Regions from separate parts of the Sphingobacterium sp. UBA6645 genome, predicted to be linked through region 1. Evidence: riboswitches for the same ligand, from Rfam matches in the RefSeq annotation. Region 1 holds a riboswitch; the other holds the start of a gene.
The links. A riboswitch is a leader RNA that binds a small molecule or an ion and turns the genes downstream of it on or off. The one in region 1 is predicted to bind S-adenosylmethionine.

Region 1 (7,998 bases):
GCATGAAAGTGAAAGGAACTATCCATTGGGTATCGGTCGAGCATGCCAAAGAAGCAGAGGTGAGACTTTACGACCGTTTATTCCATGACGAAAACCCTGCGGCTGCCGAAGATTTCAAATCATCGATCAACAAGGATAGTCTACAAATCATCGAAAAAGCTTATATCGAACCAGACTTAGCAAACGCGGAGATTGGAAAAGGGTATCAGTTTATCCGCCTAGGATATTTTACACCAGACAACAAACTTTCAACGGCTGAAAAGCCAGTGTTTAACCGTACGGTAACATTGAAAGACTCTTGGGCTAAGGAAGCAAAAAAATAATTTTAAAGAATTAGATAAAATAAAAAGAGGAGCTTTCGCTCCTCTTTTCTTTTATCTAAAATCTAATTATTGATATATTTTCTCAACTCCCCTGCAGCCATGCCTGCTCATACTTACTCCAAACCCGATTCCCTTCTGCAACCAATCCCTCGTCACCAATCTGCTTCAATATAGCTTGATATCTTTCCAATGCTCCTAAGCCGAGTTGAATACTATACAGATCATATCCCTCAGAAGCTTCCATAATACCTTTTTGGTAATTCAGCTTCTCGTCTATCGCTTTGATGTTCTTTGCCGCCAGTTCTTTCGCTTTATCAAGCTCCTTCACCTTCACTAAGGTATCTGCAAGTATTGCATTCAAATAACTCTGGCGCATAGTCTTTGGCTCCTTAGGCTGATGCTCATAAGCAACTAGCGCTAGCTTCTTCGCTTCCGGAAGCTTATTCTTCTGCACCAAACTCTCCAGTCCTTGTACATACAGATTCGGCTGCACATAAGAATCATAGATAAAATTAGAGTCGGTATCAAAGTAATCAAGATTCTTGATATCCGTCCATTTGAACTTCTCTACCGCATTTGTATAGATTGCCTCTGTATTGATCAAAGTAGCGTCATCAGCCTGTTGACCAACTTCCACCGGCATCAAACGGTAAACTAGCCCTTCCGATGCTAAATACTTATCCATCCCCATGAAAATATCATTAGGTGCCTGCTTCACAAAGTAAATCGGTCGCTCCCAATTATTATTTTCCAACAAGCCCATTAGGCTCAGCTCTGCACGCGACACATAATTCTGATTGTAATCCCACTGCATATATTCCGGAATAGCGTTTTCCCACTCCTGCGGTACTACCTTATTCTTCAACACCTGCTCTCTATCAATCTTCAATTGCAGTTTCTTCGTCGGCATGACATTCACATACTCCCCAGACTGCAATTGCATCATATTCTGTTGATTATCCGAAAGCATAATATCCAATACGGTCTTCACATCCGTATAACCCTCTACCCCCATATCAAACACCTGAATACCATCCCGTTGTCCACGCTTCACCTTATCATAAGCAAATCCCAATGGCAATGCTTTCGACTCGTTAATGTCGGTTAAAGCCTGCTCCACATACCAATCAGACTGCAGATAACCATAATTCAACACCCGTACATCCGGTCTAACACCTTCTACCTCCTGCAAATACCACAGCGGGAAAGTATTGTTGTCCGCATAGGTGAATAGGATTGCATTTGGCGCACAAGAATTCAGCATGTTCATTGCAAAATCTCTGGTCATCATACGCTCCGATCGATTGTGATCATTCCAATTTTCCTTCAACAGTAAAGTCGGAACAGCCAGCAAACAGATAGCAGAACTTGCCAAAGCTAAGGTCTTCGCCGGAACCTTCACTAATTTCGTTAACAAGTCCACAACAGCAACTACCCCTAATCCAATCCAGATCGCAAATACGTAAAATGACCCCGCGTAAGCATAATCTCTTTCCCTAGGCTGATTAGGCGTCTGATTCAAGTAAATCACGATTGCCAAACCAGTGAAAAAGAACAGCAATCCCAAAATAGCCGTATCCTTCTTGCTCTTCTTCAACTGCCATAATATCCCAAGAAAACCAAGCAATAAAGGCAAGAAAAAATAAGTATTCCTGCTCGGATCCTTTAACATGCTATTTGACAAATGCGACTGTCCAGGCAAACGGAGATTATCAAGAAATGTGATTCCCGACAACCAATTGCCCGCATAAACCTGCCCCTGACTAGGCACATCGTTCTGACGCCCAACGAAGTTCCAGAGGAAGTAGCGAGCATACATATGGTTCAACTGATAATTGAAGAAGAACTTCAAGTTATCGCCCATACTAGGCGACTGCCCCTCAGGAATATTTAAATACTGACGGTAAAATGCCGTATGTTTATCGCTATATATCCGTGGGAACAACATCTCTTTATCATAAACATAGCGGTTATTGCTGCTGATCCTGGTATAGCGATCCGCATCCTTTCTATAGGTCGAACCGGACGTCATATCAACGGGACGCGCATCAAAAGTCTGCCCTTTAAATAAAGGCTCCGATTGATATTGCTCCCGACTTAAATAACTCAATAAATTGAAGGCATTATCCGGATCATAGTTGTTCAAAGAAATATTCGTTTGTGCGCGAATCAATAACAGGCTATAAGATCCGAATCCTAAAAAGATAAAACTCAAACTCAACAGCGCCAAATGCACAATCGGATTTGATCTACGAGCAGCATAATAAAGCCCGAAAACAATCCCAGCAACTAAAAGCGCTATAAAAAACGCCACACCCGATCCAAACGGAAGTCCCAAACTATTGACAAAGAAAAGGTCGAAATTAGCAGCAAAGCGAACGCTATACTGAATAACGCCCCACAGTACAAATGCTAAGGCCAATACGCCCCAACCTAAGGATTTAGCAATCCCCTTCCACTCGACCTTATTCGTCCTGCGGAAATATATCATCAAAGCAATCACCGGAATAGTCAGAAGATTCAACAAGTGCACCCCGATAGAAAGCCCCATTACATAGGCAATCGCCAATAACCATTTATTACTATGCGGTTCATCTGCCCGTGCATCCCATTTCAACGCCAACCAAAATACAACGGCAGTACATAGTGACGACATCGAATAAACCTCCGACTCCACTGCCGAGTACCAGAAAGAATCCGTAAAACTATAAGCCAACGAACCCACAATCGCGGCTCCAAAAACCTGGTACAACTTTGCCGAGGTCCATTCCCCATCGCTCAGAACCAGTTTCTTCGCAATAGCACTGATTGTCCAAAATAGAAATACAATCGTCAAACCGCTGCAAATTGCCGAACCAATGTTCATCCAATATGCTATTTTACTGACATCGCCCATTGCGAAATTCGAAAACACGTTCTGTATCATCAGAAACAAGGGTGCCCCAGGTTGATGAACAACCTCTAATTTATGTGCCGAAGCAATAAATTCGCCCGTATCCCACCAACTACTTGACTTTTCAACGCTAAGGACATACACTAAAGTCGCAAGGATTCCACAGCTCCAGCCGAGAAGGTTATTCAGTTTTTGATAGCTCATATGAGTATAGGTTAGTAATTCCGAATAAAGATAAACTGAAAACCAGAAACTGCGCTTCGCTTAACAAATTTTAACAGTAATCAATAGCCCCCACACCTACACACACACAGTCAAAGGCAAAAAAACAAACAATCAATGTCCCCCAAAATAAAACCAAAAACAAAAAAACCAAGACTCTCGTCTTGGCTCCTGTATCTTATAACACAAAACCGAAATCTAAAACATCGGCTCCACGCTCTAATATCTATTGTCTAAAATCTAATATCTAATCCTACACTAATTTTTCTACAATCTTCTTCGTCGGTCCCGGATTACTCATTGTATAGAAATGTAATACTGGCGCGCCAAACTCAATCAGTTCTTTACACTGTTGCACTAACCACTCCTCGCCTACCTGGCGCACATCCGCATTAGTCTTACATGCATCCACAGCATCGCTCAATTCCTCAGGGATATCCAAGTGAAAGATTCGAGGAAGCGTAATCAACTGATTCTTCGTTGTCAGGGGTTTCAAACCCGGAATAATCGGAACATGGATACCATGCTCACGACATTTCGTCACAAATTCCTTGTACTTCTCCACGTTGAAGAACATTTGCGTAACAATAAACTCCGCACCCATTTCCACCTTCTTCTTCAACCATTTAAAGTCTGTATTAAAGTTTGGTGCCTCGAAGTGCTTCTCCGGATAGCCCGCCACTCCGATACAGAAGTCGGTCTTTGCCGAGCTCTCGATATCCTCATGGAGATAACGACCATTGTTCATATCAACGACCTGCTCCAGAAGATCCGTCGCATAGGCATGACCACCAACCGTCGGTATAAAGTCCGAATCACCTTTTCTCGCGTCTCCGCGTAGTACCAACACATTATCAATACCCAAAAAGTTAAGATCAATCAAAGCATTCTCGGTCTCCTCTTTCGTAAAACCGCCACAGATCAAATGCGGAACCGCATCCACCTTATACTTACTCATAATCGCAGCACAGATAGCAACAGTGCCCGGACGCTTACGATAGGCGACACGCTCTAATAGACCACTGGAATGCTGTTTATACAGGTAATCCTCGCGATGGTAAGTAACATCAATAAAAGGCGGATTGAACTCCATAAGCTCATCCATGGTCTTGAAAATACTCTGAATTCCCTGTCCTTTTGCCGGTGGCAATAACTCAAATGAATATAGGGTCTTACCCTGTGCGTTCTTAATGTGGTCTACGATTTTCATAAAATTCCTTTAGGCTTAGAGAAAACACAGCGATACCTGAGTTTCAGCTTATCTTTCCCTATCGGGGTAGAATTTAGCACCTTGTCAAGGGACAGGTTGCTAAGGCTTCAGCGGGTCTAGTCCCTCTGCCTTTCTCTATAAGCGAGGGCTAATATCGCTAATAGAAGCAAGAACTCAAAATGAAAACCAGAAAATAAAATGGAAAAATATCGAAAACGCCGTTCTACTGCTCGAAATACATATCGATCAATCCCTCAGGAAGACGAAGTACAACAACCTGTTCCTCAGGATCTATGCCTACAATGAAGTTTTCGTTCAATGGGAACATCACTTCCGTGCCATCCATATCGACCGTAGCGATGAACTGCTGCGGCATCTCTTGCACCTGTGTAATCTCCCCAAGCTCACCTTCTTCCTCTTCAATTGCCATGTAACCTACTAAATCCGTGTAACGGAAATCATCGGGATCTCGCTCAGGCTTCTGATCTAGCGGCAAATACATTTTCTTCTTGATCAAAGGCTGGGCCTTATCAATATGATCGATGTCCTCAAAAGTAGCGTAAGCCGTACTATTGTTGTGCATCTTCAACGTATCAACGAAGTAGGGTACTAACTTCTTATTCACCTCGAGAAACAATACATCAAAATCCAAATCCATATAGTCCTCAAATTCAAAGAATAATTGCACCTCCCCTTTCAAGCCGCGGGTTTTACTGATGTAACCTATATAGAATGTTTGATCGATTGTCATAGCATGAATTTAAATACAAAAGTACAGAAATAATCGGACAATAAAACGCCTAAGGCACGCCGCTGCAATACCGTCCAATTTAACAATTAGGAAAATCAAAAAAACAATGAAAATCAGGCAAAATGACAGGGATATAATTAATTGATACATAGTTGTTGAAGCAACTTAATGATATCAAAAGTATTACTATTTATATTAAAAAGCCATTTACATGTTGTTGCATATGCAATCGTTTGCATAAAAATACGCAAACGTTTGAGTTTAAAAATGATATAGCATTCTATTTACAAAAAGTTAATATTGCCGCAACAATACTAAATTGTGTAGCCAAGATCTACTTTTATTAAACAAGACGCTTATGTGCAAAAAAAGATTATCCAGGGCATTTCTTGCCAGTACGTTTTACCCAATTACATCGGTACTGACATTAGCCCTACTTACCCCAGATGCTGTGTTAGCATCTAACCTAAAAGAATCCAGTTCTATTCATGCCCTTGCTTTTCAAGAAGTAGTTAGTGGTACTATTAAAGGTGCTACAGGACCATTAGCCGCTGTTACCATCAGCGTAAAAGAAGATCCAAAAATCATCTCTTCAACAGATGAAAATGGAGCCTTCTCCATCAATGCTAAAGTGGGCCAAACCTTAATTATCTCCGCTGTAGGCTATGAAAAAGTAGAACGTAAAATCGAATCGAATAACATGAATATCGACTTGGAAGAATCTGTGAATTCTTTAGATGAAGTTGTTGTTGTAGGTTATGGTATTCAACAAAAGAAAGAAAGCTTAACTGGTGCATTACAAAATGTGAGCGGCCAAAAACTAAGAGACGTGACAACTCCATCGGTGGAGAACATGTTGAACGGTAAAGCTGCTGGTGTTTATGTAGCGCCAAGTACGGGTAGACCGGGAACCCGTGGTGCTGTTGTTATCCGCGGACAAGCTTCCGTAAACGGTGTTACTAGCCCACTATGGGTAATCGATGGTGTAATCGTAGGGTACAGCCCAGGCGATTTAAACCCAGATGATATCGCCAATCTAACCGTGCTGAAAGACGCTGCTTCAACTTCGCTCTACGGATCGCAAGGAGCCAATGGTGTGGTAGTCGTGACGACAAAAGCACCTAGATCGCAGAAAATGCAACTTTCCTATTCTACGAAATTAGGTTTCAACCAGTTGACGAATGGAAATATGCAAATGATGAACGGTGCAGAATTATATGATTACTTCTCGTCTTTCCAAAACGCAAGTGACATCAAATTCCCGAGATGGAATGAAGAGTTAAGAAACTCAAACTTCGATTGGTGGGATGTCGCAACTCGCAACGGATTCACCCAAAACCACAACATTTCCCTACAAGGCGGTAATGAAACTTTACAATCTTACCTTTCCCTAGGATATTACAATGAATTAGGAGCAGTCAAAGGTTTTGACTACGACCGCTACAATATCCGTTTGAATACGGTTTACAAGCCATTCGAATGGTTGAGCATCAAACCTTCGATCGTTGCCGCACGTAGAGGTACCGACGATAGACAATATGATACAGGTGCTATGGTGACTAACCTACCTTGGGATAGCCCATATGATGCGGATGGAAGTTTAGTACCACACCGCTACAGCGGATGGGTAAACAATGCAAGCACGAACTACTTATACGACTTGCAATGGAACAAATCTGCAACCACTAACTATGAACTACAAGGTAACTTCGACTTCGATATTCGTTTAACAGATTGGTTGACATTCGCATCGGTAAATAGCTACCGCACGAACTTATATTCTTCTTCAGGATACACAGATCCACGTTCCAATGGAGGTGAAAGTGTGTTAGGCCGTATCACAGAATATCGTTTAGACAATACACGGCGCTATACGAACCAATTATTGCGCTTCAACAAAACGTGGGACAAGCATGCAGTTAATGGTATTGTTGCCTATGAATTCAACGATTTCAACGAAAAGATTATTGATATCTATGGAACAGGCTTCTTACCTGGCTTCGAAGTGTTGGACGTTGTTGCTAAACCAGAGCGTACAAAAGGTTCAATCAACGAATGGGCAACTCAGTCTTATCTTGCCAATGCAAACTACGCATACGACAACCGCTATTTAGCGCAAGCGTCCTTCCGTAGAGATGGTGCTTCCAATTTCGGTACCGACGTAAAATATGGCAATTTCTTCTCGATCAGTGGAGCATGGAATATCCACAACGAAAGCTGGTTCAATGTTGATAAAATCAACAACTTAAAACTTCGCGCAGCATACGGTTCTGTAGGTAATAAGCCAACATCCCTATATCCACAGTACGACCTTTACGCAATCACCTCCCAATCAGGCTACAACGGTACGCCCGGTGCCTTAATTAACCAAATCGGAAACCCGAACCTACAATGGGAGAACACCTATACTGCAGGCGTAGGAGTAGATGCGGGATTCTTCAACAATCGATTACGCCTAACCGCTGATTACTACAACAAAACGACAGACAACGTATTGTTCCAAGTTCCGGTAACAGGCTTAATCGGGGTTACATCGATTTGGAGAAATGTTGGTGAAATGCAAAATAGAGGTTATGAATTGACTATTGGTGGTGATATC
Region 2 (7,998 bases), on a different contig from region 1:
AATACTGCAGAACCCGTCGGGTGACCGCCGGCGCCTTTTCCTAAAAAGAATTGCTCATCAGCAAACGCAGCTTTCACCAATACACCATTATATTCATTTTCTACATTGTACAGAATATTGCTCTTTTTGATGAACTTCGGCAGAACATATAATACCACCTGATGATTATCAACCTCCTTAGCCAATGGAATCAGCTTGATCTTATAATCTTTCTCGCGCGCATAGCGAATATCCGCATCGCCCAGCGTATCAATACCTAAGTTTAAGATTTCGTCTGGATTAATATATAGTCCATAAGCATGCGAAGCAACGATTGCCAATTTAAATTTAGGATCAAAACCACCGACATCTAACGTAGGGTCGGTTTCTGCAAAACCCAAATCTTGTGCTTTCTTCAAAGCAACATCATAGCTTTGATCTTCATTGAAGATCTTGGAAAGAATGTAATTAGATGATCCATTGAAAATACCGCTCACCGAGTGCAATAGCTCGTTATCATAATACTCTTCAAGATTACGGATGATCGGAATACTTCCGCAAACCGCACCTTCATATAATAGCGAAGTGCCATGCTGATGTTGAATTTCAACGAGCTCTTCTAAATGTGTAGCAATCATTTTCTTATTTGCTGACACGACATTCTTGCCAGAAGATAAGGCGCGCTTTGTGATCTCGAATGCAGCATCGGCATCGTCAATTAACTCAACAACGGTATTGATTTCCGGATCTTCTAATATAGCGTTTGCATCGGTAGTGAATAATTCAGCAGGAAGGCTTCTTTTCTTATCTGGATTTTTGATAACAAATTTCTTAATCTCTAGATTTAAATCCTTCGTCTTGATAATATCGTACAATCCTTGGCCGACAACGCCGAACCCAAACATCCCGATAACAAGTTTTTTACTCATGGTATTCTTTTAGTGTTCTCTTTTCGTTTTTATATTCTTATTTGCAATCAATTGGTGCTTATACCTACTTGATTTTCTCAAAAGCTTGCTCTAGATCTGCTTTGATATCGTCGATATGCTCAATACCTACCGATAATCTTAGCTGTCCTGGAAGTACACCAGCCTTAGCTTGGTCTTCAGCACTTAATTGCTGATGCGTTGTTGCAGCAGGGTGGATAATTAACGTCTTCGCATCCCCAACATTCGCTAGGTGGCTGATCAATTGCAAAGCATCGATGAAGTCATTTGCTTTCTCAACACCGCCTTTAACAGTGAATGATAAAACAGCACCGTAGCCATTCTTTAAATACTTCTGTGCATTTTGATGATATGGGTGGTTTTTCAATCCAGGGTAGCTAACTTTCTCTACTTGAGGATGAGCATCCAACCATTGTGCAATCTCTAATGTGTTATCAACATGACGTTGAACGCGTAATGATAAGGTTTCTAAGCCTTGTACCAATAAGAAAGAGTTGAATGGAGATAGGGCAGGACCGAAGTCTCTCAGGCCTTCTACTCGCGCTCTAATAGCAAACTGTATGTTTCCAAAAGGACCATTCTCACCAAATACATCAGCGAAAACTAATCCATGATACCCTTCTGAAGGTTCTGAGAATTGTTTGAATTTGCCATTTCCCCAGTTATAGTTACCACCATCGATGATGACACCACCGATACTAGTACCATGTCCACCAATCCATTTTGTTGCAGATTCAACAACAACGTTCGCACCATGCTCCAATGGCTTAAACAAATAACCTCCAGCACCGAATGTATTGTCCACGATTAATGGAAGGTCGTGCTTCTTCGCAACAGCAGCAATGCGCTCAAAATCCGGGATGTTGTAGCTCGGATTTCCGATTGTCTCCACGTAGATAGCTTTTGTTTTATCATCAATCAAAGCTTCAATTTTATCAGCATCCGTATCTTCTGCAAAGCGAGCTTCGATCCCTAAGCGTTTAAAAGAAACTTTGAATTGGTTGTAGGTACCTCCGTACAGATTTGCACCCGATACAAAGTTATCACCTGCCTCTAGGATATTCGTTAAAGCGATGAACTGTGCCGCTTGTCCCGAAGCAACAGCAACTGCCGCAACACCTCCCTCTAATGCAGCGATGCGCTTTTCAAACACATCCGTTGTCGGGTTCATGATACGGGTATAAATATTTCCGAATTGTTTTAATGCAAATAGATTAGCACCGTGCTCTGCATTTTCAAATACATAAGACGATGTTTGGTAGATAGGCAATGCTCTAGAACCAGTAGTAGGGTCTACTTCTTGTCCTGCATGTACCTGTAATGTTTCAAATTTTAAGTTCTTAATATCAGCCATTGTTGTAATTTTTTAAAATGATAAATAATGAATTATGTTCTTTAATCGCTAAGCTTTGGTCGTCATGTAGAGGTATGAGAATTCCTTATCCAAGGAATCTGGGAATACCGACGACTATCGCATTCGTGAACAGGTGTTCACGACGAAAAAGATAGTATAAGGAGAGTTGCTAGCAGGTTTGCCGCTAGAAAATCCAATAAAAGAATTTGTAAATGTTGAAGTCATAGTCTTTTGTCATTTATATGCTCCGCAGCTTAATTGCTTTGGACAGGAATTGGCACCTTTTCAATCGTTATTGAAGGTTGCCAGTGGGTCTTTGAGCCAGTCTCTCGCCACTTCTTTATAAATCAAGACCAATCGTTTTGAAGGGTTTTGATTAGGTGCCAATTGCTCGGCACTGCGCAAATATACATTGCTAAAATCAATTATGCAATGTTTTTTTAATAAACAAGCTTCTGAATTCGATAAGTATTGAAAATATCGAACTCAGAAGCTTGCAAAAATATCAATCTGATAATAGCCTCAGCTTAATAAGAACCAGGTTTTAAATCGCGCATTTGGATAATCTGGTCTACGATGTAGACCGTGTTTCCACGCCATGGCAATACACCACGGTATTCCTTGTAGTGAAGATCGAATACTTTTCCGCTGTTCACTTCCAGAATACGATAGATAGAATCGTTCTCCACAGAAAACTCAAACTGATTGCTCGTTAATCCTGTACCGGTTTTAGTTGCGCCAAAGCCTTCTTGAATCAGTTTTCCTTCGTAGGTCTTAAATATATTACCTTTCTTCACGGCATAGTTCAAGACGCCGGATTTTACGCCCTCGCCAAAAACATTGTAGTAATTCCAATAGACCCAACCTGCAACGATTAGGACAACAATTAATAGCGTCCAGCTGATAAACTTGCCGATCATTGATCCACCTTTCTTAGGCTGTTGGTTTGTTGTGGTTTCCATGTTCTTATATTTATTTGTCTGCAATCCGCAAAAAAGATACCTAAAATAAAAACTTTACGCGAAAAGAAATCCATTAGTAGCTGTATCTCCGCAAATTATTTAGAAACAAATACTAGGAAAGTTTTTTGATTTCCTCAACTATGCCTTCCTGCGTCTGCTTACCAACCGGAACGAGTGGCAAACGAACCGTGTCTTCACCAAATCCTTTTTGCTTCAGGATGTATTTTACCCCTGCTGGATTACCTTCGATGAAACATAGGTCGGTAATGCGAAGAAGATCTGAATGTATAATTCTCGCTTGCTCAAAATTACCCTCTAAACATAGGTGTGCTAACGCTGAAACCTTGTTTGGATAAGCATTTCCAACAACTGAGATAATACCTACGGCTCCCAAAGCAATCATTGGCAGGGTAGCAGGATCATCACCTGATATCAACATAAAATCTGCTGGCTTATCACGTAGAATCTCGCTGAACTGTGCAAAACTGCCTGACGCTTCTTTGATAGCAACAATGTTCTTAAAATCATTTGCTAGTCTAACGGTAGTTGCAGAGGTCATATTGCTGCCCGTTCTTCCCGGTACGTTGTACAAGATAATCGGAAGGGGAGAGACCTCAGCAATCGCTTTATAGTGTTGGTAAATTCCCTCTTGCGTAGGCTTGTTATAGTATGGAGATACCGATAGAATTGCGATATAATCCAATACATCGAAATTCTTAACCTGCTCAACAATTTCCATGGTGTTATTGCCGCCAATGCCCGCAACCAAGGGAATGCGTTTATCTACATGCTTCGAAGTAAATGCCCAAACCTGCTTTCGCTCCTCCTTCGACAATGTGGCTGTTTCGCCAGTTGTTCCCAAAGAAACGATGTAATCAATTCCCCCATGAATTTGGTAGTCAATCAGCCTACCCAGGGTCTCATAATCCACAGATCCGTCTGCATTAAAAGGTGTAACGATAGCTACACCTGCTCCTTGAAGCTCATTCATTCGTATATAATTATTTAATGTATGTATTCTATTTGTTAATCATTGCCAATAGCTCGCCTTCCGAAATAATCGGTACGCCCAGCTTCTCAGCCTTTGCCAATTTCGATGGCCCCATCTTATCCCCGGCAACTAGGTAGTTCAATTTTGCGGATATCCCACTAAGCATCTTACCCCCATGCGATTCAATTAATGCTGTAAGCTCTTCACGAGAGTAGTCGGCGAAGACGCCAGAAATCAAGAACGTCTGACCAGAAAGACCGTCGCCCGCAAGCACAATTTCTTTCTCTTCAATTTCAAATTGCAGACCCGCCGCTTTCAACTTCTCGATCTCTTCCCAATGCTCGGGCTGGTTCAAGTAAAAATGTACACTTTCCGCGATACGGAAACCGATATCCGGAACAGATTCAATCTCTTGAGCAGATGCTGCCGCGATAGCATCGATATTCTTAAAATGCTGTGCTAATTTCTTGGCAACTGTCTCACCGATATGACGAATCCCTAAGCCAAACAGTACTTTTTCAAATGGCTTTTGTTTAGATGCCTCCAAGCCGGCTAACATATTGTCGATAGACTTTTGACCAAATCTTTCTAAGCCTACTAGCTTATCCTGATGATCCTTCAACGCATATAAATCTGAAATCTTAGAAACCAAGCCTAAGCGATAGAAAGTTTCTATCGTCTCATCACCAAGACCTTGTACATCCATCATCTTGCGACCGATAAAGTGCTGGAGCTTTCCAACGATTTGCGGTTTGCAACCATCCTCATTCGGACAATAATGAACGGCTTCGCCCTCCTGACGGATAAGCTCGGTTCCACATTCCGGACAGTGCGTAGGGTAGACAATAGCAACAGCGCCCGCAGGACGTTTTTCTACATTCGCAGCAATAATCTTCGGGATAATTTCACCGCCTTTTTCTACAAATACCGTATCGCCTTCATGTAGATCCAAACGTGCGATTTCATTCGCATTATGCAGGGATGCCCGCTTTACGGTTGTTCCTGCTAATAGCACAGGTTGCAAATTAGCAACAGGGGTCACTGCACCCGTTCTCCCAACCTGATAGCTGATGCTCTTCAAGATGGTTTCTACACGCTCTGCTTTAAATTTATAGGAAATTGCCCAGCGCGGAGACTTTGCTGTAAAGCCAAGATCTTCCTGCTGTGCATAATCATTTACTTTAATAACAATCCCATCAATCTCATAGGATAGCTTATGTCTGGCTTCATCCCAATAATGAATGAAATCTAATACCTCGTCGATATTGTTGCAAAGTTTGGTATGCTCGCAAACATGGAAGCCCCATTCTTTTACAGCTTCAATACTCTGCCAGTGATTGTCGAATAGTTTATTTCTATTGTCGGCATACAAAAAGTATAGGAAGCAGTCTAACGGACGCTTGGCAACTTCGGCGGAATCTTGTAGCTTAATGGTGCCCGACGCAAAGTTTCTTGGGTTGGCATAAGTCTGATCGCCGTTCTCTTCACGCTCCTTGTTCAAACGAAGAAACGCCGACTTATGCATAAAAATCTCGCCTCTGATTTCAAACGTATCTGGAAAAGTGCCTTTTTTTAGCTGGTGCGGAATACTACGAATCGTACGAACGTTGTTCGTTACTTCATCACCCTGCGTACCATCACCACGCGTTACGGCTTTCAATAGCTTTCCATTTTCGTAGGTCAACGAAATAGATAAGCCGTCGAATTTAAGTTCGCAAACATATTGAAGCTGATCGCCAATGACCTTCCTTACGCGGTTGTCAAAATCTTTTAACTCCTGCTCATTATACGTATTGCCCAATGACATCATTGGCCATTTATGCTTTACGGTCTTGAACTTTTGCGTAATATCTCCACCAACCTTTAAAGTAGGAGAGTTGGGATCACGATATTGTGGATATTGAGCCTCTAAGGATTCTAATTCTTTGAGTTTTTGATCAAAATCATAGTCAGAAATTAACGATTCGGCCAATACATAGTACTGATAATTATACTCGTTTAATTCCTGGGTGAGCTGCTCAATTTTTGACTGGATATCTGCTGACATAGACCACGAAAATACAAAATATTCTAGGCCTAAAACAATTTAAAACAACTATTTAATTAAATACGCAAACTATAGAGCAATAAAAGATAAACCAGTAAAAAACATTCTTCAGCAGAACATCTAATGATGGAAATTATTGTCTTTTAGTTGAGAGAATTTATGGATATTATTCAGATAAAAATCCCATACGATGGAGTTCTTGTATTGACCAACTTTGTTCTCTTTGCTCGAATATGTCTTTCGTTTTCTTGCGTTTTTGATGAAGTTTTTGACAAAATATTGATGCGCGCGGCTCACGGCCCATGCATCCTTCGGTTTTCGTTCCATCAAGAACTTCAGTAAGGCCGCGAAATCCAACCAAAAGCGAAGGAAAATCTTCCAAATACCTTGACCAACTGGGAGGTTCTTTTGTAGCATTTGGAGATTATTGCGGAAGTTTAAATATGTTTTATGCGGGTTGCTGGTGTTCAATGTGCCGCCACCGACATGATAGACCAGAGAATTAGGACAATATCCAATTTTGTATCCTAGCTTCTTCAATCGCCAGCACAGGTCAATTTCTTCCATGTGGGCGAAGAAATCAGCATCGAAGCCACCGACTTCTTTCCAGGCCGCCGATTTTATGAATAATGCCGCTCCGGTGGCCCAAAATATTTCTTTCTCATCGTCGTATTGCCCCTCATCCTTTTCCACTTGATCGAAAATTCGGCCACGGCAAAACGGAAATCCAAAATAGTCAATATAGCCGCCTGCAGCACCGGCATGCTCAAAATAACCCTTTTGATGATAAGATTGTATCTTAGGTTGCACAGCCACTAGCAATGGGTCTTTTTCCATCTGCGCAATAACCGGCTCTATCCAATTCTGAGACACTTCAACATCCGAGTTCAGTAGTACATAATAGTCCGCCTGAACACGCTTAAGTATTTCATTATACCCACCCGCGAATCCTAAATTCTCAGAATTCTTTAAAATGGTAAACTTCGGGTAATTCTCTTCAACATATGCAATAGAGTCATCGGACGAACCATTGTCGCCGATAACAAACTCAATATTTTGATAAGTGCTGTTAAACACGGAAGGAAGGAATTTCTCCAAGAAAAATCGACCGTTCCAGTTTAATATGACAACTGCTACTTTTGGATTATTAGTCATTTAACTCCTTCTTTTTCTTTTCCATCGACGATGAGACCATAACCAATAAGCAGGCTCCTCGCGAATAATCTGCTCCGTAAACCGATTATGGATATGGGTAATCTCATGTTCTGGATACTCATCAGGATTTTCTACTAATGTAGTGAACTTACAATAGTAATATCCTCTTTTTTTCTTTCTTCTGATCTCACAGAATACGACAGGATTCTTTGTCATCCGAGCGATACGCTCGGTACCGGTATAAACTAATGTCTCCTGATTCAGAAACTCCATGAAATAATCAGACTCCTGATATACAGGCGTCTGATCCGCCACAAACATACTGATATGTGGTACATTTTTCAACTTTATCATGTGCCTCAGAATCTGTTTCATCGGCACCATCGTCGCTCCAAACCTGGTTCTGATGCGGTTATAGACTTCGTTGAATACTTTATTATTTAAAGGTTTGTAGATGATTAGCTCGGGCGTATCCATCATCAACGAGAGACTATGGATACCCATCTCCCAATTGCCATAATGCGCTGTTACACCGATGACCGATTTGCCAGCACGTATATGCC

Region 2: it holds a riboswitch for S-adenosylmethionine, as region 1 does, so the genes downstream of both, B2400_RS12170 (O-acetylhomoserine aminocarboxypropyltransferase/cysteine synthase family protein) here and B2400_RS12570 (methylenetetrahydrofolate reductase) in region 1, are expected to answer to the same signal.

Annotation. Positions count from the first base shown of each region.
Region 1 is NZ_DKLH01000068.1:13,737-21,734, reverse strand. Features, by position in the region: gene B2400_RS12580 (glutamine--tRNA ligase/YqeY domain fusion protein) at 1-323, shown strand, start outside; gene B2400_RS12575 (DUF2723 domain-containing protein) at 406-3,420, opposite strand; gene B2400_RS12570 (methylenetetrahydrofolate reductase) at 3,692-4,648, opposite strand; SAM riboswitch class I at 4,694-4,792, opposite strand; gene rimM (ribosome maturation factor RimM) at 4,872-5,399, opposite strand; gene B2400_RS12560 (SusC/RagA family TonB-linked outer membrane protein) at 5,758-7,998, shown strand, end outside.
Region 2 is NZ_DKLH01000063.1:824-8,821, forward strand. Features, by position in the region: gene B2400_RS12165 (homoserine dehydrogenase) at 1-908, opposite strand, end outside; gene B2400_RS12170 (O-acetylhomoserine aminocarboxypropyltransferase/cysteine synthase family protein) at 973-2,280, opposite strand; SAM riboswitch class I at 2,516-2,629, opposite strand; gene B2400_RS12175 (hypothetical protein) at 2,808-3,242, opposite strand; gene dapA (4-hydroxy-tetrahydrodipicolinate synthase) at 3,355-4,233, opposite strand; gene ligA (NAD-dependent DNA ligase LigA) at 4,262-6,280, opposite strand; gene B2400_RS12190 (glycosyltransferase family 2 protein) at 6,401-7,435, opposite strand; gene B2400_RS12195 (lysophospholipid acyltransferase family protein) at 7,436-7,998, opposite strand, start outside.